Regions from separate parts of the Clostridium sp. DL-VIII genome, predicted to be linked through region 2. Evidence: a T-box and tRNA genes for the amino acid it is inferred to sense, from the RefSeq annotation. Region 2 holds a T-box; the other holds one or more tRNA genes.
What was found. The T-box of region 2 lies ahead of thrS (threonine--tRNA ligase). A T-box ahead of a tRNA ligase gene usually reads a tRNA of that ligase, here a tRNA-Thr.

Region 1: it has a tRNA-Thr gene. The T-box ahead of thrS (threonine--tRNA ligase) is inferred to sense a tRNA for this amino acid. The anticodon was not compared.

Annotation. Positions count from the first base shown of each region.
Region 1 covers NZ_CM001240.1:424,438-436,555, reverse strand. The annotation lists gene rplA (50S ribosomal protein L1) at 1-251, opposite strand, end outside; gene rplK (50S ribosomal protein L11) at 307-732, opposite strand; gene nusG (transcription termination/antitermination protein NusG) at 811-1,332, opposite strand; gene secE (preprotein translocase subunit SecE) at 1,372-1,602, opposite strand; gene rpmG (50S ribosomal protein L33) at 1,651-1,800, opposite strand; gene tuf (elongation factor Tu) at 1,979-3,172, opposite strand; tRNA gene CDLVIII_RS02055 (tRNA-Thr) at 3,237-3,312, opposite strand; gene sigH (RNA polymerase sporulation sigma factor SigH) at 3,390-4,037, opposite strand; gene CDLVIII_RS02045 (NYN domain-containing protein) at 4,097-4,609, opposite strand; gene rlmB (23S rRNA (guanosine(2251)-2'-O)-methyltransferase RlmB) at 4,623-5,492, opposite strand; gene CDLVIII_RS02035 (ribonuclease III domain-containing protein) at 5,522-5,935, opposite strand; gene cysS (cysteine--tRNA ligase) at 5,986-7,386, opposite strand; gene CDLVIII_RS02025 (proline--tRNA ligase) at 7,404-9,116, opposite strand; gene ispD (2-C-methyl-D-erythritol 4-phosphate cytidylyltransferase) at 9,541-10,215, opposite strand; gene CDLVIII_RS02015 (PIN/TRAM domain-containing protein) at 10,236-11,339, opposite strand; gene disA (DNA integrity scanning diadenylate cyclase DisA) at 11,582-12,118, opposite strand, start outside.
Region 2 covers NZ_CM001240.1:4,444,692-4,456,809, reverse strand. The annotation lists gene CDLVIII_RS20470 (DUF3644 domain-containing protein) at 1-274, shown strand, start outside; gene CDLVIII_RS20465 (acetoacetate decarboxylase) at 527-1,273, opposite strand; gene CDLVIII_RS20460 (3-oxoacid CoA-transferase subunit B) at 1,354-2,019, opposite strand; gene CDLVIII_RS20455 (3-oxoacid CoA-transferase subunit A) at 2,020-2,673, opposite strand; gene CDLVIII_RS20450 (aldehyde dehydrogenase family protein) at 2,741-4,147, opposite strand; gene CDLVIII_RS20445 (L,D-transpeptidase family protein) at 4,453-5,847, shown strand; T-box leader at 6,195-6,427, shown strand; gene thrS (threonine--tRNA ligase) at 6,513-8,420, shown strand; gene CDLVIII_RS20430 (aldo/keto reductase) at 8,662-9,681, shown strand; gene CDLVIII_RS20425 (ISL3 family transposase) at 10,107-11,345, opposite strand; gene CDLVIII_RS20420 (BMP family ABC transporter substrate-binding protein) at 11,431-12,118, shown strand, end outside.

The DNA of each region.
Region 1 (12,118 bases), 2.5 Mb from region 2:
GCTTCTGTAGCTTTATCTCCTTTAGCAAATACAAGCACTCTAACTGTTTTACCTGTTCCGTTTGGTAATACAACTGCTCCTCTTACTTGTTGATCTGCATGTCTTGGATCTACACCAAGTCTTACATGTAATTCAACAGTTTCATCAAAGTTTGCCTTTGCAGTCTTTAATGTAAGTTCTAATGCTTCTACTGGATTATATAATGCACTCTTATCTATAAGCTTTGCACTTTCAATGTATTTTTTTCCCATAATTTGCCTCCTCTGTGGTGTTAACGGTTTTGACCTCCCACTTATTTTTTACGAATTACTCTTCAATAGTTACTCCCATACTTCTAGCTGTTCCTGCAATCATTCTCATTGCTGATTCAACATTTGCAGCATTTAAGTCTGGCATTTTAGTTTCAGCGATCTTTCTAAGTTGATCTTGAGTTAACTTACCAACCTTTGTCTTATTAGGCACTCCAGAACCACTTTCTAATCCTAATTCCTTTTTAATTAGAACTGCAGCTGGAGGAGTCTTTAGTATGAAGCTAAAAGACCTATCTTGATAAACTGTAATAACTACTGGTATTATTAAACCAGCTTGATTTGCAGTTTTTGCGTTGAACTCCTTACAGAATCCCATTATGTTTACACCATGTTGACCTAAAGCTGGACCTACAGGTGGAGCTGGTGTTGCCTTACCTGCTTGAAGTTGAAGTTTAATCATTCCAGTTACTTTCTTAGCCATTTTTGTTATTCCTCCTATTACTGTGGTATATACGAACTTTTTAGTTCTCCCACTTAATTAAAATTAGTTTATTTATAATTAAACCAATTTTTCAACTTGATTAAAGTCTAGTTCGGCAAGAGTTTCTCTACCAAACATATCCACTAAAGCTTTCACTTTACGTTTCTCTAAAATTATCTCTTGTATCATAGCTACTGAATCTCTTAATGGACCTGAGATAATTCTAATGCTTTCCCCTATCTCTAAATCAATATCAACTGGTGTTTCTAACACACCCATTGATTCAACTTCTTCATCCGAAAGGGGCACTGGTTTAGATCCCGGGCCGACAAAACCTGTTACACCTCTTGTATTTCTAACGACGTACCATGCTTCATCACCCATTAGCATTTTTACAAGCACATATCCAGGAAATTTTTTCTTTAATGAGACCTTTTGTTTACCATCTTTCTCTTCAATTACTTCTTCCATGGGTACTTGTATATCATGGATTAATGATTGAAGATTTCTATTTTCTATTGCTTTTTCTAAATTCGCTTTAACTTTATTTTCATATCCAGAATATGTATGTACCACATACCATCTTGCTCTATCGCTCATACTTATCAGGTGATATTAATAAATCACCAAACCTCCCTTTTACTTCAATTTTAAAATCGCTTGGAGGAGTTTCTCGAAAATAGAATCCATTCCACCAACTAATATAGTATACATTAGTGTGAATACCATAACTGCAACAAAAGCTTTTTTCGTCTCATCTTTTGAAGGCCAAGTTATTTTTTTTATCTCTGCCTTAACATCTTTAAAAAAACTAACTAAGCCATTACCTTTAACAGCTTTTTCAGTTTTCACATTATCTTTTACTGACATATCTTCACATCCTTATTTTTAATAACTATATGTCATTACAGCAGCTGATTATTTAGTTTCTCTATGAAGAGTGTGCTTTTTACAGAATTTACAATACTTTTTCATTTCTAATCTATCTGGATCATTTTTTTTGTTTTTCATTGAATCATAATTTCTTTGTTTACACTCTGTGCATGCTAAAGTTACTTTTGTTCTCATGATTGTGCACCTCCAGTTTTTTTCATATATATTAAACAAGAAATTTAATTTCTTATTCTTTACTAATTTGCATAGCTTAAAATGTCACTTTTATACAATATCATAGAATATTTAAGTTGTCAATTATCCTTTAAATAGGACTAAGTTAATAAACTTAGTCCCATACATTAAACTTTTATTATTCTACTATCTTAGTAACAACTCCAGAACCTACAGTTCTTCCACCTTCTCTGATAGCGAATCTTAATCCTTCATCCATTGCTATTGGCGTGATTAATTCAACATTCATGTCGATATGATCTCCAGGCATTACCATTTCCATTCCATCTGGTAATTTGATTGATCCTGTAACGTCTGTTGTTCTGAAATAGAATTGTGGTCTATATCCATCAAAGAATGGTGTATGTCTTCCACCTTCTTCTTTTTTAAGTACGTATACTTGACCTACAAACTTAGTGTGTGGATGTACTGAATTTGGCACTGCTAATACTTGACCTCTTTCGATATCTGCTCTTTGTACACCTCTTAATAATGCTCCGATATTATCTCCTGCTTGCGCTTCGTCCAATAACTTTCTGAACATTTCGATTCCAGTTACTACAACCTTCTTCTTTTCTTCTGTTAATCCAACGATTTCTACTTCGTCTCCTACATGAAGTACTCCAGCTTCAACTCTTCCTGTTGCAACTGTTCCTCTTCCTGTAATTGTGAAGACATCTTCGATTGGCATTAAGAATGCTTTATCTGTTGCTCTTTCTGGAGTTGGGATATAGCTATCTACTGCTTCCATTAAGTCCATTATTGGCTTAATTGCTTCTTCATCTGTTGGGTTTTCTAATGCTTTTAATGCTGATCCTGTTATTACTGGAATATCATCTCCTGGGAAGTCATATTCACTTAATAATTCTCTTACTTCCATTTCAACTAATTCTAATAATTCTGGATCATCTACCATATCTGCTTTATTTAAGAATACTACTATATATTGGATTCCTACTCTTGATCCTAATAGTATATGTTCTCTTGTTTGTGGCATTGGACCATCTGCTGCTGATACAACTAAGATTGCTCCATCCATTTGTGCTGCTCCTGTAATCATGTTCTTAACATAGTCAGCATGCCCTGGACAGTCAACGTGCGCATAATGTCTGTTTTCTGTTTGATATTCAACGTGCGCTGTATTGATTGTGATTCCTCTTTCTTTTTCTTCTGGAGCCTTATCAATATCTGCATAGTTAAATGCTTCTGCAAATCCTTTATTTGCTAATACTGTTGTGATTGCTGCTGTTAATGTTGTCTTACCATGGTCTACATGACCTATTGTTCCAATATTAACGTGTGGCTTACTTCTTTCATACTTTGCTTTTGCCATTATAATTTTCCTCCCTTTATTATCTTGTAATAAACTTGGCCTAGTGTTTTTTATTTTTATTATTTGGAGCTCACAATCGGGATTGAACCGACGACCTCCACCTTACCAAGGTGACGCTCTACCGACTGAGCTATGTGAGCGTTCAAAATTTGTTATGTTCTTTGATATACCAATTATAAAGTTTACTATTATTCTTTTTATTTGTCAATATGCATTTTCACTTTAAATCAAGGCATTTTTCTAATTTTCTTTTAACTCTTTGCAATGCATTATCAATAGACTTCGAATGCCTTTCCAAATCACTTGCAATTTCCTGATATGATTTGCCATCTAAATACGATGTAAGCACTTCTAACTCTAAATCAGATAATACCTTTGAAATCTTTTCCTCAATATAATCCATTTGCTCTTTACTTATCATTAACTCTTCTGGATCTGAAATTTTAAGTCCTGCTAATACATCTAACAGAGTTCGTTCAGATTCTTCTTCATATATTGGCTTATTTAAAGACACATAAGTATTTAATGGAATATGCTTTTGTCTAGTAGCTGTTTTTATTGCAGTTATAATTTGTCTAATCACACATATTTCTGCAAAGGCTTTAAAAGATGTAGATTTTTCAGAATTAAAATCTCTGATAGCCTTATACAAACCTATCATTCCTTCTTGATAAATATCTTCCTTGTCTGCTCCAATTAAAAAGTATGACTTAGCCTTTGACTTTACAAAATTCTCATATTTAGAAATCAAATATTCCTGTGCTCTGTTATTCCCATTCTTAGCTTCCTCAACAATTTTTTCGTCTGATTTATCCTTGAAATCCAAAAAAACTTTCAATTGCTTACTCTCAACTCTCTTCTGCATTAAACTGACTACTTATTTAAACAATTATACCTTAGTAAAATTAAATTCGTCAACCGGATTTACTTGCCTCTTCTAATTTCTTCCAACACCTTGGCTATATCATCATCTAAATTATCACCAATACTATTTTTATGTGAACTTCTATTTTTATCTGTTTTAATCCTTATAGACTTTTCTACTTTTAAAATCTCATTATAAAACTCTATGGAGGACATTCTAACTGCACCACGCTGAAAAACAGTTTGTTGTTCTAAATTATCCGATGTAACAACAACTATTTCGTACTTCCGGCCTAAAGCATTTACCTTCTTTTCAATATAACTGTCTGCAGTCTCTCCATCTTTTGTAAAGACCACCGATACATGCTTATTTACTTCCTCTTTCTTTTCAAGGCTTCCAGCAACTTTATGTGCATCAAATACTACAATTATATTACAAGCTTTGAAAACACCATAATTATGTAATTTATCTATCAACGTTTGCCGTGCTCCTTCGAAACTAGAGTCTTTATTTCGCTTTAAATCCGGCCAGCTATTTATAACATTATATCCATCCACAAAAATAGTTTTCACTATATACCTCTTTCTATTTTAATCGTCCTTTTAAAACCTCATACATAATTATACCACCAGCTACTGAAGCATTCAAAGAGTTAATCTTTCCTACCATCGGTATTTTTATTAATTTGTCGCATTTCTGCACTGTTAACTTAGAAATCCCACGCCCTTCATTTCCAATTATAACTGCACAAGGACCACTAAAATCTATCTGATAACTATACTCTTTTGCTCTTATATCCGCTCCGTAAACCCAAATACCTTTTTGTTTTAATTCCTCTATTGTTGAATTTAAATTTGTTACTTTTGCTATTTTTACATGCTCTATCGCACCAACTGAAGATTTGTATACAGTGGTACTTACAGAAGCGCTCCTTCTTTTAGGGATTATTATTCCATGAACTCCAAATAATTCAGCAGTTCTCACAATAGAGCCCAAATTATGAGGATCTTCAACCTCATCTAATATAACAATAAATGGTGCTTCATTTCTTTCTTCTGCTAAATCTAAAATATCGGATACTTCTGAATATTTATAAGGACTTACCTTTGCTATTACCCCTTGATGATTTTCTCCCCCACACATTAAATCAAGCTTTCTTTTATCTACTTCTTTAAGTATAATTCTCTTCTCTTTTGCTAGGCTAACAATTGCATTTATGGATCCCTCTAATTTGCCATTTGCTATGTATAAGGTTTCAATAGTTCTATCTCCTTTTAACGCTTCAATTACCGCATTCCTTCCAATAACTATATCTTCTCTTTCCTGCACTTCAGTATTTCCTTTTTCATCTTTATTACTTTTCTTGTTATCATTGCCATTTTTCACTTCAAATTTATCTTCCTTTTTTTCAGATTTACTGAATCGGCTTTTTGAATTAAATGTTTTCCCTTGCATTACAATTCCTCCTTGTCATAATTATCGGACTATTTAATAACTTCAATACTTTTCTTAAATATAAATTCTAATCTCTCTTTATTTCCTATTAAATATAAATATCCTACTAATGCTTCAAAACCTGTTGCCATCCTGTAATCTCTTACATCTGCATTCTTAGGAACTGTAGGCGACTTAGCATTTCTCCCTCTTTTATAAATAGCCTCTTCTTCCTCTTCTAATAGTTCTTCTATTTCATGCATTATACACGCCTGACTCTTCGCCTTAACATATCCAATAGCCTTAACATGCACTTTATTGGCAGATAATGCCGTGTTTTTCATTAAAATAAAATTTCTAATAAAGACTTCAAACACTCCATCTCCTATTAATGCCAACTGAAGTGGATTTAGCATTCTTGCTTCTTCTTTTGAAAATTCTCTTATTCTTAAGTCGTTTAACATTATAATTCTCCTTTTAAATAAGGGCTGCAAACTCGCAGCCCTTATTTTAATTAATCAATCTTTTTCCATCTAACTCCTTGAGGTGTATCTTCTAAAACTATATTTCTACTCTTTAAATCGTCTCTAATCTTATCAGCTAACGCAAAATCTCTATCTTTTCTTGCTTGCTGCCTCTTATCAATAAGCTCCTGAATTTCACTCTCCAAGTCCTTCTCCATATGATTTTGAAGAATTCCAAGTGGATTCGCTAATTCCCTCATTAAAGCTTCTGCCTTTTCACACAATTCTGAAGATGAACTAATATTAATATTGTTATTAAGGTCTTTAGCCAAATCAAATAGTACTGAAATAGCATCTGCAGTATTAAAATCATCATCCATTTTTTCAATGAAGTTTTCTCTATATTTATCCAAAGATTTTAAATACTCTCTTTCCTTATCATCCAATGTTTTCTTACTAACTTCATTTTTTAAATTTTCGAGATTATTTATGCAATTATATAATCGTTCTATTGATGATTTTGCTGAGTCCAATAATTCTTTTGTGAAATTTATTTGAATTCTATAATGCCCTGATAGCATTAAAAACCTAATAGCATCTGCATCATATTCTTCAAGAATTTCTCTAGCAGTAAAAAAGTTGTTTAATGACTTTGACATTTTCTTGTTATCCACATTAACAAATGCTGCATGCATCCAATAATGAGCAAAAGGCTTACCAGTAACCGCTTCACTTTGAGCTATTTCATTTTCATGATGTGGGAACTTTAAATCCATTCCACCTGCGTGAATATCAATTGTGTCTCCTAAAAGCTTTTTAGCCATACATGAACATTCTATGTGCCATCCTGGTCTTCCAAGTCCCCAAGGACTTTCCCATGCTGGTTCCCCAGGTTTCTTCGCTTTCCAGACTGCAAAATCCATTGGATCTCTTTTTCTCTCATCAACGGATATTCTAGCACCCACTTGAAGGTCATCCAAGTTTTGACCACCTAGTTTTCCATAGTTAGTAAATTTTTTTGTACTATAATAGACATCTCCATCTATTTCATATGCAAATCCATTTTTAATAAGCTGCTCGATGAACTTTATTATGTCATTAATATACTCTGTGGCTCTAGGATTAACAGTAGCTCTTTCAATCTTAAGTGCATCTGCATCTTGATAATATTCTTTTATATATTTATCTCCAAGCTCCTTTACTGTAATACCTTCATCATTAGCTTTATTAATCATCTTATCATCTATGTCAGTAAAGTTTTGAATAAAAGTAACCTTGTATCCTCTATACTCTAAATATCTTCTAATTGTATCAAAAACAATAAACGTTCTTCCATTACCTATATGAAAAAAATTATAGACAGTAGGTCCGCAGACATACATTTTTACCTCACCTGAAGTAATAGGGATAAATTCTTCTTTTTGCTTAGTTAAAGTATTATATATCCTCATCATCTGACCTCCTAAAATTATCTTAGTTTGATATCATTCTTTTCAAATTCACCCTTTATTATATTACAAACATCACTTATTTTGATTACTTCCATTTCACTATCTCTAAGTTTAAATTCAACTTCTCCATCATTGATTTTCTTTCCTACAGTTACTCTCATTGGTATACCCATCAATTCCGAATCTTTAAACTTCACTCCAGCTCTCTCATTTCTATCATCTAAAAGAGCTTCTATGCCCATATTGATTAATTCTTCATAAAGTTCATTTGCTATCCTTGTTTGTTCTTCGTCTTTGACATTTACAGGAATTACTGAAACATGGTATGGAGCAACTGACAATGGCCATATTATTCCATTTTCATCATGATGTTGTTCAATTATAGATGCCATTGTTCTTGTAACACCAATTCCATAGCATCCCATTATGAATGGTTTTTCTTTACCATCTTCATCTATAAATTTAGCATTCATTGCTTCTGAATATTTTGTTCCAAGTTTAAATATATGGCCAACTTCGGTTCCTCTTGCAATAGTAACCTTTCCCCCACAAACTGGACATTTTTGACCCTCAGTTACATTTCTAAAATCTCCGATTGTTCCTTCAAAATCTCTTTTATAATTTAAATTTTTTAAGTGATATCCTGTTTCATTTGCTCCTGCTACAAAATTGTACATATTTGTAACTTCTTCATCTACCAATATTAAATCTGCCTTTATTCCTACAGGTCCCGCAAACCCGATATCACATCCAGTTGCCTTTATATATTCTTCACGAGAAGCCATTTCTATATCTCCAGAAGCATTTGAAGCATTTGCAACCTTAACTTCATTAACCTCTCTATCTCCTCTCACAAATACAGCAACAATCTTTCCATCAACATTATATAATAGAGCTTTAACTGTTTTTTTAGGTGATATATTTAAGAATTCTGATACCTCTTCTATTCCTCTACTATTAGGAGTTGCTATCTTTTCTACTTCCATTAACTCCTGTCTCTCTTCTTTTTCAGCAGGAGATGATGCCTTTTCAATATTAGCTGCATAATCACATTCACTGCAGAATACTACATCATCTTCACCAACTTCCGATTTAACCATAAATTCCGCTGAATTGGCTCCTCCAATAGCTCCTGAATCTGCTGCAACACATTTAGCATCTAGGCCGCATCTATTAAATATCTTAACATAAGCATCATGCATTTTATCATATGCTAGATCCAATCCCTCTTGATCTTTATCAAAGCTATATGCATCCTTCATAACAAACTCTCTAGATCTCATAACTCCAAATCTTGGTCTACGTTCATCTCTGTATTTAGTTTGAATCTGGTATAAATTAAGAGGTAATTGCTTATACGACTTAATTTCGTTTCTTGCAATGTCAGTAAACACTTCTTCATGAGTTGGTCCTAAACAGAAATCTCTTTCTCCCCTATCTTTTAATCTAAACATTTCTGCTCCATATGCATCCCATCTGCCAGATTCTTGCCATAATTCTGCTGGAATAATAGCTGATGCTAAGAATTCTTGAGCACCTGCTGCATTCATTTCTTCTCTAACTATATCTTCTATTTTTTTTAGAGCTCTCAATCCAATTGGCATGTAGTTATATACACCAGCTGCCATTTTTCTTATCATTCCAGCTCTTAACATAAGTTTATGGCTATCAATTTCTGCTTCAGCTGGCACTTCTCTTAATGTTGATATTAGCATATTAGACATTTTCATAGTAATATTTCCTCCTAAATACTTTTTTAGCTAAGTAGCTGTTGATTGTTACATTGAACGATTATAATTTAATAAAACTTTCACTAACCTGTCTTTATATAATACAGATAAACATTTTAAAGTTTGTAAATATTATTGAACTTATTTTTCTAAATAAAAAAAGCCCGCCTAATATTATACATTAGGGCGAACTTTTATCGCGGTACCACCTAAATTTGTTCTCTAATAATGTTAACGGTTTTAAACCGATAGTTTTTACCTATACTCAAAAGCTGGTTCAAAGTCTGTTCAAAAGTCTTTCAGCCTAGGGACTTTTTCTCTTAACAATCGACCTCTACTATTCTTCATCATCGTTTTATAAATTTAATTTTATTTTAATTTATTATAACTTCTTGAATTTCGCATGTCAATATTCAGCATTATGCTATTTTCCCACTAAATGCTTTGCCAGTGCCAAATCCTCCGGAGTTGTTATTTTTATATTTGTATAGTCTCCTTCATATATGTATACCTTATTTCCAAAAAATTCCACCACACTAGTATCATCAGTAACAACTATTCCTCTTTTTTTTACTTCTTTATGACAGTCATATATTAAATTAAATTCAAAAGCCTGCGGGGTCTGGATTGCCACAAGCTTATTTCTTGTTAATGTCTCCACAGAAAAATTATTTTCTCCTTTAACTTTTATAGTATCCTTAGGCATAACTCCTGGTGCTGCCGCTTTATAAATCTCTGCATATTTAACAGCATCATTTATTATCTTGTCTGAAACAAATGGCCTTGCTCCATCATGAATTAATACTATATCGGAGTTTTCCATCTGAGATAAGGCATTATATACAGAATCTTGTCTTTCTTTGCCACCAGCCACTAGTTTATCAACTTTTAAACCATATCTATTCAAAACTTTGTTTTTACAGTAACTTACTTCATCTTCCGGAACTACTAAAATAATATAATCAATCAATTTATTCATTATAAACTGTTTTAAAGTGTAATAAAGAATGGGCTTACCATTCAAATCAATATATTGCTTGCTTTGAACAGCTCCCATTCTCTTACCTCTTCCTCCAGCTAATACTATCGCACTAACCATACAGAAAATCTCCTTAAATTTTAATTATCTTTTGGTTTTGCAAAAATCATTCTTCCTGCTGCTGTTTGGAGCACAGAAGTAACTATTACGTCTGTTGTTTGTCCTATAAGCTTTCTTCCACCCTCTACAACAATCATAGTTCCATCTTCTAAATATGCCACCCCTTGGCTTGACTCTTTTCCATCTTTTACTATATCAACTGTCATTTCCTCCCCTGGTAATACAACAGGTTTTATCGCATTTGATAATTCATTTATATTTAATACTGGAACTCCTTGAAATTCAGCAACTTTATTTAGATTGTAATCATTAGTTATGACTTTTCCATCCATTTTTTGTGCAAGCTTTAATAATTTTGCATCAACTTCTGCAATTTTAGGAAAATCATCCTCTACAATTTGAGTCTCTATTGATAATTCTTTTTGTATTTTATTTAATATATCTAATCCTCTTCTTCCTCTATTTCTTTTTAAGGAATCAGACGAATCTGAAATATGTCTTAATTCATCTAATACAAAATTTGGTATAACCAATGGCCCTTCAATAAATCCTGTTTCACAAATATCAAATATTCTTCCATCAATTATAACGGATGTATCTAGCACCTTAGGAATTCCCTTAATTGATTCTTTAACTACTTCTTTAACTTTTTTCTCTTTAATTACAGGCTTTTTAATATTAAGCAAAAGAGCCGTTATATCTTCCTTTTTCTTAATCATTATTTCTGCACCTATTATAGCTGCTACTATATTTAATAAAGTTAGTAAAATAGGTCCTATTACTTTGTGTATATCATTTATCGGCTTTGCAATAAATGTCATTAAAATCAAAGCAATAACAGCTCCAAATGTTCCATATAGTATTTCTGTTATGCTCATTTTTTGCATACTCTTCTCAATATATTCAATTAGATTAGAAATACCCTTATATATAATAGGAGAAATAATATAAAATATAAGTCCAAAAATAAAAGATATAATAATAATAAAAATAATTATAGAAATAGTACTTGAAAGATAATTCAAGTTAGCAATTTGAGGAATTTCCAGCAATATTTCAGCTATAAAATATCCTATTATCAGCCCAATTACAGAAAAGACTCCCCTTAATATCCTTTTTAACACTAATTTCACCTCCTTCTAATTGTTTACAACATTACAATATTTTAATCATATTTTTAATATTTTCTCTGCATAAAATTAATTATAGCATACAATAACCCTATCTAAAATGAATAAATTATTAAGTTTACTTAATAATTACCTATAAATAATAAGGGACTGACTTAAAATATAATATAACAAATCTAAATGTTAATTAATATCTACATCAAATAATCTCTATTTTAAGGCAGTTTCTTACTTCATTATATTTCTTTTTTCAAAGACACCTGTTCCTTTATCCTCTTTAGTCCATCTTTAATAGCAGTAGCTCTTGCTTCTCCTATTCCCTCAACATTATCTAAATCCACTATATCTGCATCTATTATATTGCTCAGCTCTTTAAATTCTTTTATAAGATTATCTATTACATTTGATGGTATTCTCGGAACCTTACTTAACATTCTATATCCTTTAGGCGATATTAATGTATCCATAAGAGGCACTCCTCCATAGCCTAGACTTCTAGAAATTGCATCCAAATCCAATAATTCAGATGAATTTAATCTTTGGATATGTTCATATACGTCACTATACTGCAATCCTTCTTTGCAATAATCCCTAATCAGTAATATTCCATCTCTTTCTATATGTTTAACCAATTCGTTGAGCTGCATAGATATTAATCTTCCCTCATTTCCGAGTTCCAATATATACATGTTAATTTCTTCTACTATTCTCATTACCATTTCAGTTCTTTGAATTGCAGTAACCACATCAAAAAGTGTTGTTAAATCCTGAAA
Region 2 (12,118 bases):
TAGTACACATAAATACAATATGAAATCCTGTAATAAGGAAATAAATAAAAGGCTTAAAACATTAGGAATAAATTTGAAGTTTAATAAATATCATTTTGAACTATTTTGCAAGTATTATAGTTTGAAGAAAAATCCTAAATTATGTTATACCTATAATGTAAATTCAAGCCCTAATTATAGTTATTCTCTCCAAACTATAGACTTTATTGTAGAGGAAATAAAAAAAGATCCTAAAAATGTTATTCAAAATTTGAGAGAAAAAATAAAAAAATAAGCCAACCCTAGGGGCAAAGGATTCTTAGCACTATGCCTACTCTCATTCGAGAACCCAGCCTTATTCCTTCACGAGTCAACTTATTTATATTATAATATATTAGAAAAACTTGTCAAATATTCTTTGTTAGTTAATGTCCCAAAGGATGCATTATACTTTATAAGTAATTAAGATGATAACTAATAAATAAAAAAGCCCCATGTATTAAAACAATAGAGGCTTTTTCATTTATTAAAATATACATAAGTATGCTCATTTTTGATTTTTGGAAAGATAATCATAAACAATTTTAGGTGTTCCAAGAGTTAAATCTGTAAGTATATGCGATGCAGATATAATTTCTAATACTGGTAAGTCAGCTAAAGGAGCTAGTGCGTGGCTAAACAATTGTAGACGAGCGCTACCAGTCCATGCACCATGTATTGTTATATCAGTATTTTCTGCGCATATAAGTTCACAAATTCTTGGCTTACCATCATAACCTTGAATAACTTTTAACATAAAATTAGGTCTTGAAATTTGTGAATAAGCTTCTTTAAGATCTAGAGGTTCATGTTTATATCCCATTGTGGCAGTGGCAACTGGCAATGTGCCATATTTTAATGTCCCAACCAATGTATCTGAATCAACAAATAACTTCGGATTTCCAAGTTTTTTAGGATAAGCGCTACTTTCTCTTCCAACAGCTATAGCTGGCTCATTATCAAGGTACATCATATGCAAGTAATCGCCGCTAACTCCATTGAATGTTACTGGGATAGCCTGACCACATTCTGTATATGAGCCCAATCCGGTTGTATCCGGCATAGCCATCATTTCAAATCTCACATAAGGGCCGTCTAACTCAAGTGGTTCTGGAACTATTTTTCTAAGAGCTTCTAAATCAGTACGATAAATGATATTTAAGTATTCTCTATTATGAAATTTATATGGTCCTCTAGGAAATGCTGGAGCAGATATGGGAGTTGTAATTTGTTTTATTACTTCATTTTCTAGCATAGAATTATCACACTCTTTTCTTATTTTTTAATTATATAGAGAGCCTAAGCTTAAGAGACTATGACTTTAAAATAAAAGATCTATATGTCCATAATTTCTATGTTATTTGGGATAATTAAATTTGCATCTGTTAAAGACTTTATTTCATCAACAGTCGTATCTTTGTGAATTTCTCTTAAAATTAATCCGTCACGTGTTACTTTAATTACGCATAATTCTGTAATTATTAAATCTACTTGAGCTTTTGCAGTAAGTGGAAGAGTGCATTTTTTTACAATCTTGGGTTTGCCTTTACCAGTATGCTGCATTGCTACTATTACTTTTCGTGCTCCTATTGCTAAATCCATAGCCCCACCCATGCCTGGTACAATTTTACTTGGGACAATCCAGTTGGCTAAATTTCCTTTCTCATCAACTTCTAAAGCACCTAGAACAGCAACATCTACATGCCCACCTCTAATTAATGAGAAAGACATTGAGCTATCAAAAAAAGCACCTTGAGGCAGAAGAGTTACATATTGGCCACCGGCATTTATTATATCAGGATCATATTCACCTGAAGCTGCTAATTCTCCCATGCCAACCATGCCATTTTCGGATTCAAAAGCGATATTCATTTCCTTGGGTATATAATTAGCAACTAAAGTTGGAAGTCCTATTCCAAGATTAACAAGTTGCCCAGCTTTTAATTCCTTAGCAACTCTTTTGGCGATTATCTCTTTAGCTAAAATTTTATTGTCAATCATTTAAACCACCTCTTTTACTATATAATCTACTAATATACCTGGAGTCATTATATTCTCTTTGTTTAGTTCATCAGCTTTTACTAACTTATCAGCTTCTACTATAACTGTATTACCAGCCATTGCCATGTATGGATTGAAGTTTTTTGCAGCGGCTCTATAGAAGGTGTTTCCAAATTCATCTACTATACTACCTTTTATTAATGAGATATCAGCTGATAATGGAAGTTCTAGCAAATATTTTTTGCCGTTAACATTAACTTTCTGCTTACCTTTTTCTACAATAGTGTCTACCCCAGTTGGCGTTAATACACCTCCAAGGCCAGAACCACCTGCACGAATTCTTTCTATTAAAGTTCCCTGAGGAGAAAGCTCAACTTCGAGTTCACCAGAAGTCATTTTTTTTCCGGTTTCAGGATTTGTTCCAATATGGGAAGCAATTACTTTAGAGACCTGACCATTTACAATAAGTTTACCAATACCCTTATCTGGAAAAGCTGTATCGTTGCATATAACAGTTAGATTTTTAATGTTTAAGTTAACTAGAAAATCTATAATATTTTCTGGTGTTCCGCAATTTAAGAAGCCGCCAACCATAATTGTCATGCCATCTTTAAATAAGTTCTTTAAATTTATTAATTTAGTTATTTTGCTCATTTTAGCAACTCCTTTCTGAATATTTTTCTGTGATCTCATAAATAAACTTGTAAATTCAAGAATGAAGTTAACCGGCTAACACACATCTTCTTTGACGTGTGAAGTTTCTTGCAGAGGTTATACCTTCACCAGTACAGCCGGCAATAGTGAAAGTTGTAAATCCTTCAGCATTATAACCTACTCCAGCAAAGGATTTTGCATTTTTTACAAAGATAGTAGTGTCTATTTCTTTCTCAAATCTATTTAAGTTATCTATGTTTTTGGAATAAATATAGGCACTATGTTTTCTGCTTTGTTCTGCTATTTTTGCATATTGTATAGCATCATCTATATTTTTGACTCTCACGATGGGTAGTATTGGCATCATAAGTTCTGTCATTACAAAAGGATGATCTGGCTCTACTTCGCAGATTATACATCTAACACTTGAAGGAGCTTCAACATCTATCTCATTTAAGAATAATTTTGCATCTTTTCCAACCCATTTTTTATTTATGTTATATTCTTGAGTTTCATTATTTTTCTGTAATATTAAATTCAATAGTTTTGTTATTTTATCTTTATTTATAATTACAGCATTATTTTTTAACATATTATCTATTAAATTATCTGCAACATTGTCAAAAACAAATACTTCTTTTTCAGCAATACAAGGTAAGTTATTATCAAAAGAGCAGCCTTCAATGATATTTTTTCCGGCTTTTTCAATGTCAGCAGTATCATCTACAATAACTGGAGGATTTCCAGCACCAGCCCCTATAGCTTTTTTACCAGAATTTAAGAGAGTTTTTACCATTCCAGGACCGCCAGTTCCGCATAAAAGTTTTATTTCTGGGTGTTTTATAATTGCATCTAAGGATTCCATGGTTGGATTTTTTACAGCTGTTATTAGATTCTTAGGACCTCCACATGAAACAATAGCTTTATTTATCATATCGACAGCAAAAGCAACACATTTTTTTGCACTGGGATGTCCATTAAAAACTACAGCGTTTCCAGCAGCTATCATTCCTATGCTGTTGCAGATAACAGTTTCAGTTGGATTAGTAGAAGGGGTTATTGCGCCTATAACACCATACGGAGCCATTTCAACTACTGTAAGTCCATTATCTCCTGACCAGGCTGTAGTAGTTAAATCTTCTATACCAGGAGTATATTTAGCCACTAATTCATGTTTTAATATCTTATCTTCATATCTTCCCATATGTGTTTCGTCTAAAATCATTTTAGCTAAAATTTTTTTGTTTTTTAATGTTGCCTTCCTTATTTCAGTTAATATTTTTTCTCTTTGTTCCTTTGTATAATAAAGAGAAAATTCCTTTTGTGCAGTTATAGCTTTATTAATAGCAACTTCAACATCTTCGAAAACTCCAGAATATGAAGTGCTATTTTCGTAGTTTTTTAAATCGGCATTTTTAATGTTTGTTTTAAATTTTAAATTTTCAGTTTCTGATATTGTTGTGTCTTTGTTCATAATTATTCCTCCTTGTAATTTAAAAAATAATTTACATTAGAAAATAACTATTTCATATAGGTAAACAGTAAAATCTAATGAGTATATACAGTATAATAGCCATTGCTTATTACAAAAACAACCTATAAATACAAGAAAATCAATATAAAGGAAATAAAACGTTACCAAATTACAAATTTGTAACATATTTTTATTAAATAAATTATAGAAACATAGAATTAGAAAATTTGGAGAATATTCTGAAAATATAAGCATATCATAAATTAATTAATATATTTATGTTTTAGTAAAGGATGTAAATCTATATGAAGAATATTAATATAAAAAAGCCTTTAAAAAACTATCATACAGGAAAAATTATTATTCTGATATCTTCAATGGTACTAATTTATTTACTTATTTCATTATATTTTGTTAATCATTACTTTTTTAATACAGTAATAAATGGAGTAAATGTATCATTAAAAGCACATGAGGATGTAAGTGATATAATTAAAAATTACATTGAAAATTATAAGTTACAGTTAATAGAAAGAGATGGAGAAACAGAAGAAATATTAGGACAAGATATAGGATTACAATATAATGAAAAAAATGATCTTTCTAAAATCAATAAACTTCAAAGTTCATATAAATGGATAAGCTCATTATTAAAGGAACAAGATTATTATGAAGATGATTTATTTTTTTATAATAAAGATAATCTGGAAAATAAAATAAATCAATTAAATTGTTTGAATAAGGAGATTATAGAACCACAAAATGTGAGCTTTAAATACTCAAGTGGTTTATATGAAGTAGTTAAAGAGGTATATGGGAACAAAATATATAAGGACAAGCTAAATGAGGTTATAAAAATGAGTATATCGCAAGGAAAAACAAAATTAAATTTAGATGAGAATCTTTGTTATGAAAATCCTAAATACACTACTACTTCTAATAAGACTATGGAAGCTATTAATTTGCTAAACAAGTATACATCGACAAAGATAACCTATATATTTGGAAATAAGAGTGAAGTTCTGGATGGAAGTATAATAAATGGGTGGCTTGGCGTTGATGATAACTTAGATGTAGAAATAAACGAAAAAGCAGTTAATGAATACTTGAAAAACTTAAGCAAAAAATATGACACAGTTGGTATAACAAGAAAGTTTAAAGCGTCTATAAATAAAATAGTAGAAGTTAAGGGTGGATTTTATGGTTGGAAAATTAATTGTGTCTCTGAAACAAAATCACTATTAGAAAACATAAAACATGGGGATATACTTCAAAAAGAACCGATATATACTCAAAAGGCTTTATATAGAGATGAAGATGATATAGGAAAAACTTATGTAGAAATTAATCTGACAAGGCAGCATTTATGGTTTTATAAGGAAGGGAAGCTTATAACTCAAGGTGACATAGTAACAGGTAACCCTAATAGAGGAAATCCTACTAAGCTTGGAGTTTATATGCTTAATTACAAAGAAAAAGGATCAACATTAAATGGAGAAAATTATGAAACAAAAGTAAGCTATTGGATGCCGTTTAACGGAAATATAGGTATACATGATGCAAGTTGGAGATATTCTTTTGGTGGAGATATATATAAGATCAATGGATCTCATGGATGTGTAAATGCTCCACTATATTTAGCCAAGAAAGTTTTTGAGAATATAGAAGCTGGAACTCCTATTATTTGTTATGAAGAATAGAAAAATGATCAAATGCTTCTTTTGATTATTTCTTTTATGATATTAATAAAATTTTCTGCATCAGGATTAAGAGTGCGGTAACTACTTTTTATCCAACCCATTGAGAGTTTCATATTACAGTTTTCTCTGATGCTAGAGGAAAAAACATCACAATAGTTTAAAAAATGATGAAGAGTACATTGCTTAGTAACTTATAAATATATATTTGATATTTACAATTGATTGAAAAAGTGCTAATATTATTTTCAAATAAGAGGAAAGTGCACGAAACTCTTAAAGGCACATTCAAAAAATAATAAGTTAATTTTAATCCATTGCATTTTTCTATGTGCCTAAAATTAAATATTAATTGAGCAATGAGAGGGAAAAGTATTATAGAATACAGTTTTCAGAGATGGAGTGTCAAAAGGCTGTAAGCATTCCTAAATATGACTATAAGAAAAACTACCCTGGAGCTATGGCTGATTATCAAAATTTTGTGAAAAGTCATCGGTGGAAATCGTTAAAAATTATAGAGATGAATTGGATTATTTTAATTCAATTTGGGTGGAACCACGGATATTATGCATTCGTCCCAAGGCTTGGGATGAATGCTTTTTTTGTACAAAAAATTAAGAATGTTTATATAACAAATAAATTAGTTTAGTAAAAGGAGGTAATTAGTTATGATGAATATAAAACTTAAAGATGGATCAATAAAGGAAATTTCAGAAGACTCAAGCATTTATGAACTTGCAGGTTTAATCAGTAAAAATTTAGCTAAAGTTGCAATAGTAGGGGAAGTAAATGGAACTTTAGTTGATTTAAGTTATATATTAAAAGACAATGATGAGGTAAATATTTTAACTTATGACGATGAAAAAGCAGTTGAAGTAATAAGACATTCTACTTCGCATATTATGGCTCAGGCAGTTAAAAGACTTTATAAAAATGCAAAACTTGCTATAGGCCCATCAATAGAAAATGGTTTTTATTATGATTTTGATATAGAAAATTCATTATCTGCAGAAGACCTAAGTAAGATTGAAGCGGAAATGAACAAAATAATAAGTGAAAATTTAAGTTTTGAGAGAATTGATGTTTCAAGAGAAGAGGCAATAAAGTTAATGGAGGAAAAAGGAGAAAACTATAAAGTAGAGTTAATTCTAGATCTTCCAGAAGGTGAAAAAATATCTTTATATAAGCAGGGAGATTATATTGATCTTTGCAGAGGACCTCATATTCCTTCTACAAAATATTTAAAAGCTTTTAAATTAATAAGCATTGCGGGGGCATATTGGAGAGGAAATGAAAAAAATAAAATGCTTCAAAGAATATATGGTGTTGCATTTTCCAATAAAACATTATTGGAAACTCATTTGCACAATTTAGAAGAAGCAAAAAAGAGAGATCATAGAAAATTAGGAAAAGAATTAAGATTATTTACTTTTGCTGATGAGGGACCAGGCTTTCCATTTATGCTTCCTAAAGGAGTAATTCTAAAAAATACTTTAATTGATTTTTGGAGAAAATTACATTATGAAGCGGGATATATAGAGATAGAAACACCAATAATGCTTAATAAAAAATTATGGGAAACTTCAGGGCATTGGTATCATTATAAAGAGAATATGTATACTTCAATGATTGATGAAGAAGAATTTGCTTTAAAACCTATGAATTGTCCAGGCGGAATGTTGGTGTATAAGTCAGAAGCACACTCTTATAGGGATTTTCCAATGAGAGTTGGGGAACTTGGAAGGGTCCATAGACATGAACTTTCAGGGGCATTACATGGACTTATGAGAGTAAGAGCCTTTACACAAGATGATGCGCATATATTTATGCTACCAAATCAGATAAAATCAGAGATAAAAGGTGTCATAGAGCTTATAGACAAGGTGTATTCAAAGTTTGGATTTAAATACAGTCTTGAACTTTCTACAAGGCCAGAGGATTCAATGGGAAGTGATGAGGATTGGGAGCTTGCAGAGAACTCGTTAAAGGGTGCGTTAGATGAATTGAGCCTGGATTACAAAATAAATGAAGGGGATGGAGCCTTCTATGGACCTAAAATAGACTTCCATCTTGAAGATAGCATAGGCAGGACATGGCAATGTGGAACAATTCAATTAGATTTTCAGCTTCCTCAAAGATTTGAATTAGATTATATTGGAAGCGATGGAGAAAAGCATAGACCTATAGTAATCCATAGGGTTATATTTGGAAGTATAGAAAGATTTATGGGAATATTAATAGAACACTTTGCAGGAAAGTTTCCAACATGGTTAGCTCCAGTTCAGGTAAAAGTACTTCCAATATCAAATAAATTCAATGATTATTCAGAGAAAATAAAGAAGCAGCTAAGTGATGCAGAAATAAGAGTTGAAGTGGATTATAGAGATGAAAAGATAGGTTATAAGATAAGAGAAGCTAGAAATGAGAGAGTTCCTTATATAATAGTTGTTGGCGAGAAAGAAGAGGCAGAAAATAAGATTTCATTGCGAAGCAGAAAAAATGGAGATGAGGGAATCTTAGAACTAGAGAAATTAATACAAAGAATTAGTGATGAAGTGATAAATAAGAAATTATAGTAATTTCAACAAGATTACTATATAATTTACTATAAAGAAGAACAATAAAAGCAAAGTAAAGCTTTAATTGTTCTTTTTTAGCATGGAAGTTTATTCAAAAATTTGACATAGAGTTAACTTTAAGTATTATAATATATACGTCGTAATTAAAAATTTACAATTATGGTTGAAATCTTTTTTCTAACATAAAGGCAAATAAGGAAAAATAGTATTTAGGAAATATAAGAAAGGTGATGGTAATGTGGTAAATGTCACATTAGGAAGAACAGAAATTACAGTAAACAGAAATGGCTTTGGTGCTCTTCCAGTTCAACGTGTTTCGAGTGAGGAAGCAGTAAAGCTACTCAGAAAAGCTTATGATAATGGTATTAATTTTTTTGATTCAGCAAGAAGTTATACTGATAGTGAATATAAAATAGGTCTTGCTTTAAGTGATGTAAGGGATAAAATAATTCTTGCGACAAAGACACCATCTACTATAGTAGAAGGCTTTTGGAGTGATTTAGAAAAGAGCCTTGAAATGCTCAAAACAGATTATATTGATATTTATCAATTTCACAATCCAAATTTTTGTCCAAAGCCAAATGATGGAACAGGACTTTATGAAGCAATGTTAGAAGCAAAAAAGCAAGGAAAAATTCGTTTTATAGGTATCACAAATCATAGGCTTCCAGTAGCCATAGAAGCCGTTGAATCAGGACTTTACGATACTTTACAATTCCCATTCAGCTATCTTGCGGATAAAAAGGAAGAGGATCTAGTAAAGTTATGTAAGGAGAAAAATGTTGGATACATTTGTATGAAAGCTTTAGCAGGAGGGCTTATTACAAGAAGTGAGGTGGCTTATGCATATCTTGCTAAGTTTGATAATACATTGCCTATTTGGGGAATTCAAAGAGAAAAAGAACTTGATGAATTTATTTCTTATATAGAAAATCCTCCTGTAATGACAGGTGAGATTAAGGAATATATTGAAAGTGAAAGAAAAGAACTTGCAGGTGAATTTTGCCGTGGCTGTGGTTACTGTATGCCTTGTCCAGCAGGTATAGAAATTAATAACTGTGCAAGAATGTCGTTGCTTCTTCGCCGTTCTCCATCAGCAGGACATCTTTCAGAAGAAGGACAGGCTAAGATGAAGAAAATTGAAGACTGTATAGAGTGTGGTAATTGTAAAGCTCATTGTCCTTATGGTCTTGATACTCCAAATCTTTTAAAGAGAAACTATGAGGATTATAAAACCTTTCTAAAAAATAGAAATTAGATATAGAGATAAATTAAGCCTTTCTGAAGCTTTATAGCCCAGGAAGGTTTTTTTGTGCAAAAATATAAGAAATTTAAATCTCAAAGTCTAGTGGTATGGGAAAAGGAAGATAAATTAATTGCTTCTTTAACTAGCTATTTTAACTAAAACTTTACCTGATTATAAAGTGAAATATTACAAAAGATTATTATAATATAGATAATACAAATTTCGCTAAAAAAACCAAAGTATTAATAAATTATGATATAAATCATACTGTAAGTATATCACATGAGTGATATTAATTGCTCTGAAATAGTTATAGTATTAATTATTTGGTGAAACAGTATTGGTCTATATTAATTAATGAATTGGATTGGAGATAAGCAAAATGAAAAAAATCAGATCTAAAATAGGGCTCAACATCAAAATATGTTCTTGACAGCTTAAGCTGTCAAGAAATGGTTATTACATTCTAATAAAATTCTTCCTTTGTAGTAGTCTTTATTCCTTGTAAAATAGTGTCTGCGTTGAATTGCTTTAATTTTACCGTTTCTACCTTCAACAGCGGCATTGGTATATCTACAATGATGATAGTTAATTATTTCTTGTCTCCAGTTTTCAAAAGTAACCAAAGCACGTTCTACCTCAGGTATATTTAGTGAATGTCCTTTTTTACACCATTTATCAAATACATTTGTTGCCTGTATAACACTTGAACAACAGTCATACCACTCAATAAGTTCCTCTTTCCACTCATATACTGCTTTTAGGTCAGGTGATAATGACAACAACTGCTGGAGCATCTCAACCTCTTTTGATGTAAGATATTCATTCCGTTTTTCAAGTACTGATTTATTTCTTTTCAATACTGTCCGTGCCGCAGGAGTTAAATCACAACTTATGCGTTTTCTTACGCCTCTAAGAGCTTCCATAGCATAGCTATTAACATGAAACCTATCCGCAATACGTATAGCATCTGGGTATACTTCTTTTGCAAATGTGTGATAATATGGAGCCAAATCCATTACTATAGCAAAAGGTCGGAGCTCAAAAAGTTCTGGATTTACAGTCTTATGACTTCTAAGCTCTTCAAGTTTTCTTCCTGGAATTATTTCAAGTAATGTTCCGTTACGAAGGTCATGAATTCCAGTATTATAACTATGTCCTTTCCTTATAGCAAAATCATCCATTCCAAGTATAAGCTTGTTAGTGTTAGAACTTTCTAATATAACTTTTGCTTGCAATTGTGGAACAACATAGTCAATATAATTTTTATATATTCTTTCAACTGTAGAATATGGTATTTTCAATGTTCTAGCACAGTGAATAACCGTTGCTCCTGGTACTTTAGTTGCAATAAACTCTTGAAATTCATTAGTATAACGACTCTTTCCAGTCAGGAATGAATATTGCCATGAAAAAGAGGCATTACAATCCTTACAGGACATTCTTATTTTAGGAACCTTTAATATTACCTCGTTTTGAAATATAGGAAGATGCCTTACTCTTCTAATTCCAGATGAGCCTCGTCTTATTATTTTAAAACTCTTACAGCACGGACAAGGTTGAGTATATTCTGTAGGTTGGATTTCAATACAAATTCTATCTTCAAAACCATAGATAAAATTGATAACATTTATTCCTTGTAAATTTAATATATTAGTGATATCCTGTAATTGCATTTAAACTCCTTCAATTCTATTGGATTAGTCACTTATAGAATACAGGAATTTGAATGCATTTTTCATTTAATTTTATAATTATTTTATGTCAAGCACAGTTTTTAGTGTTGAGCCTAAAATAGCTTTATTAATTATTTTATGCATTTCTATTTTTTTGATAGGATGCTCAAGGGGAAATACTCAAAAGGATTTAGATTTTCAAGGAAATGCTAATTCAGATCCACTTAATATTGGGATAGTAACAGATATTGGTGGAATTACTGACCATTCATTTAATCAATCTGCTTGGGAAGGCCTTCAAAAAGCACAAAATGATTTAGGTATAAAAGCAAATTATATTGAAACTAAGGATACTAATGATTATATTAAAAATTTAGAAACTTTTTCTGATAGGAAAAATGATTTAGTATGGGGAATTGGATTTATGATGGCAGATCCTATTACAGAAGAAGCTAAAAAACATCAGAATCAGAGATATGCCATAATAGATAATACTTATGGAGATGAAACGCCTTCAAATGTATTGGGAGTAACTTTTAAGGAAAATGAAAGTTCCTTTCTAGTAGGTTACATAGCGGGAAAAATGACTAAGACTAATCAAGTTGGCTTTATTGGAGGAATAGAGAGTCCTGTAATAGAGAGATTTGAATCAGGCTATATGGCAGGAGTGAAATATGCAAATCCAAACTGTCAAATTATAAGTGAATATGCAAATTCATTTTCTGATCCAGTAAAAGGAAAAGAGATTGCTACAAAAATGTACAATGCAGGAG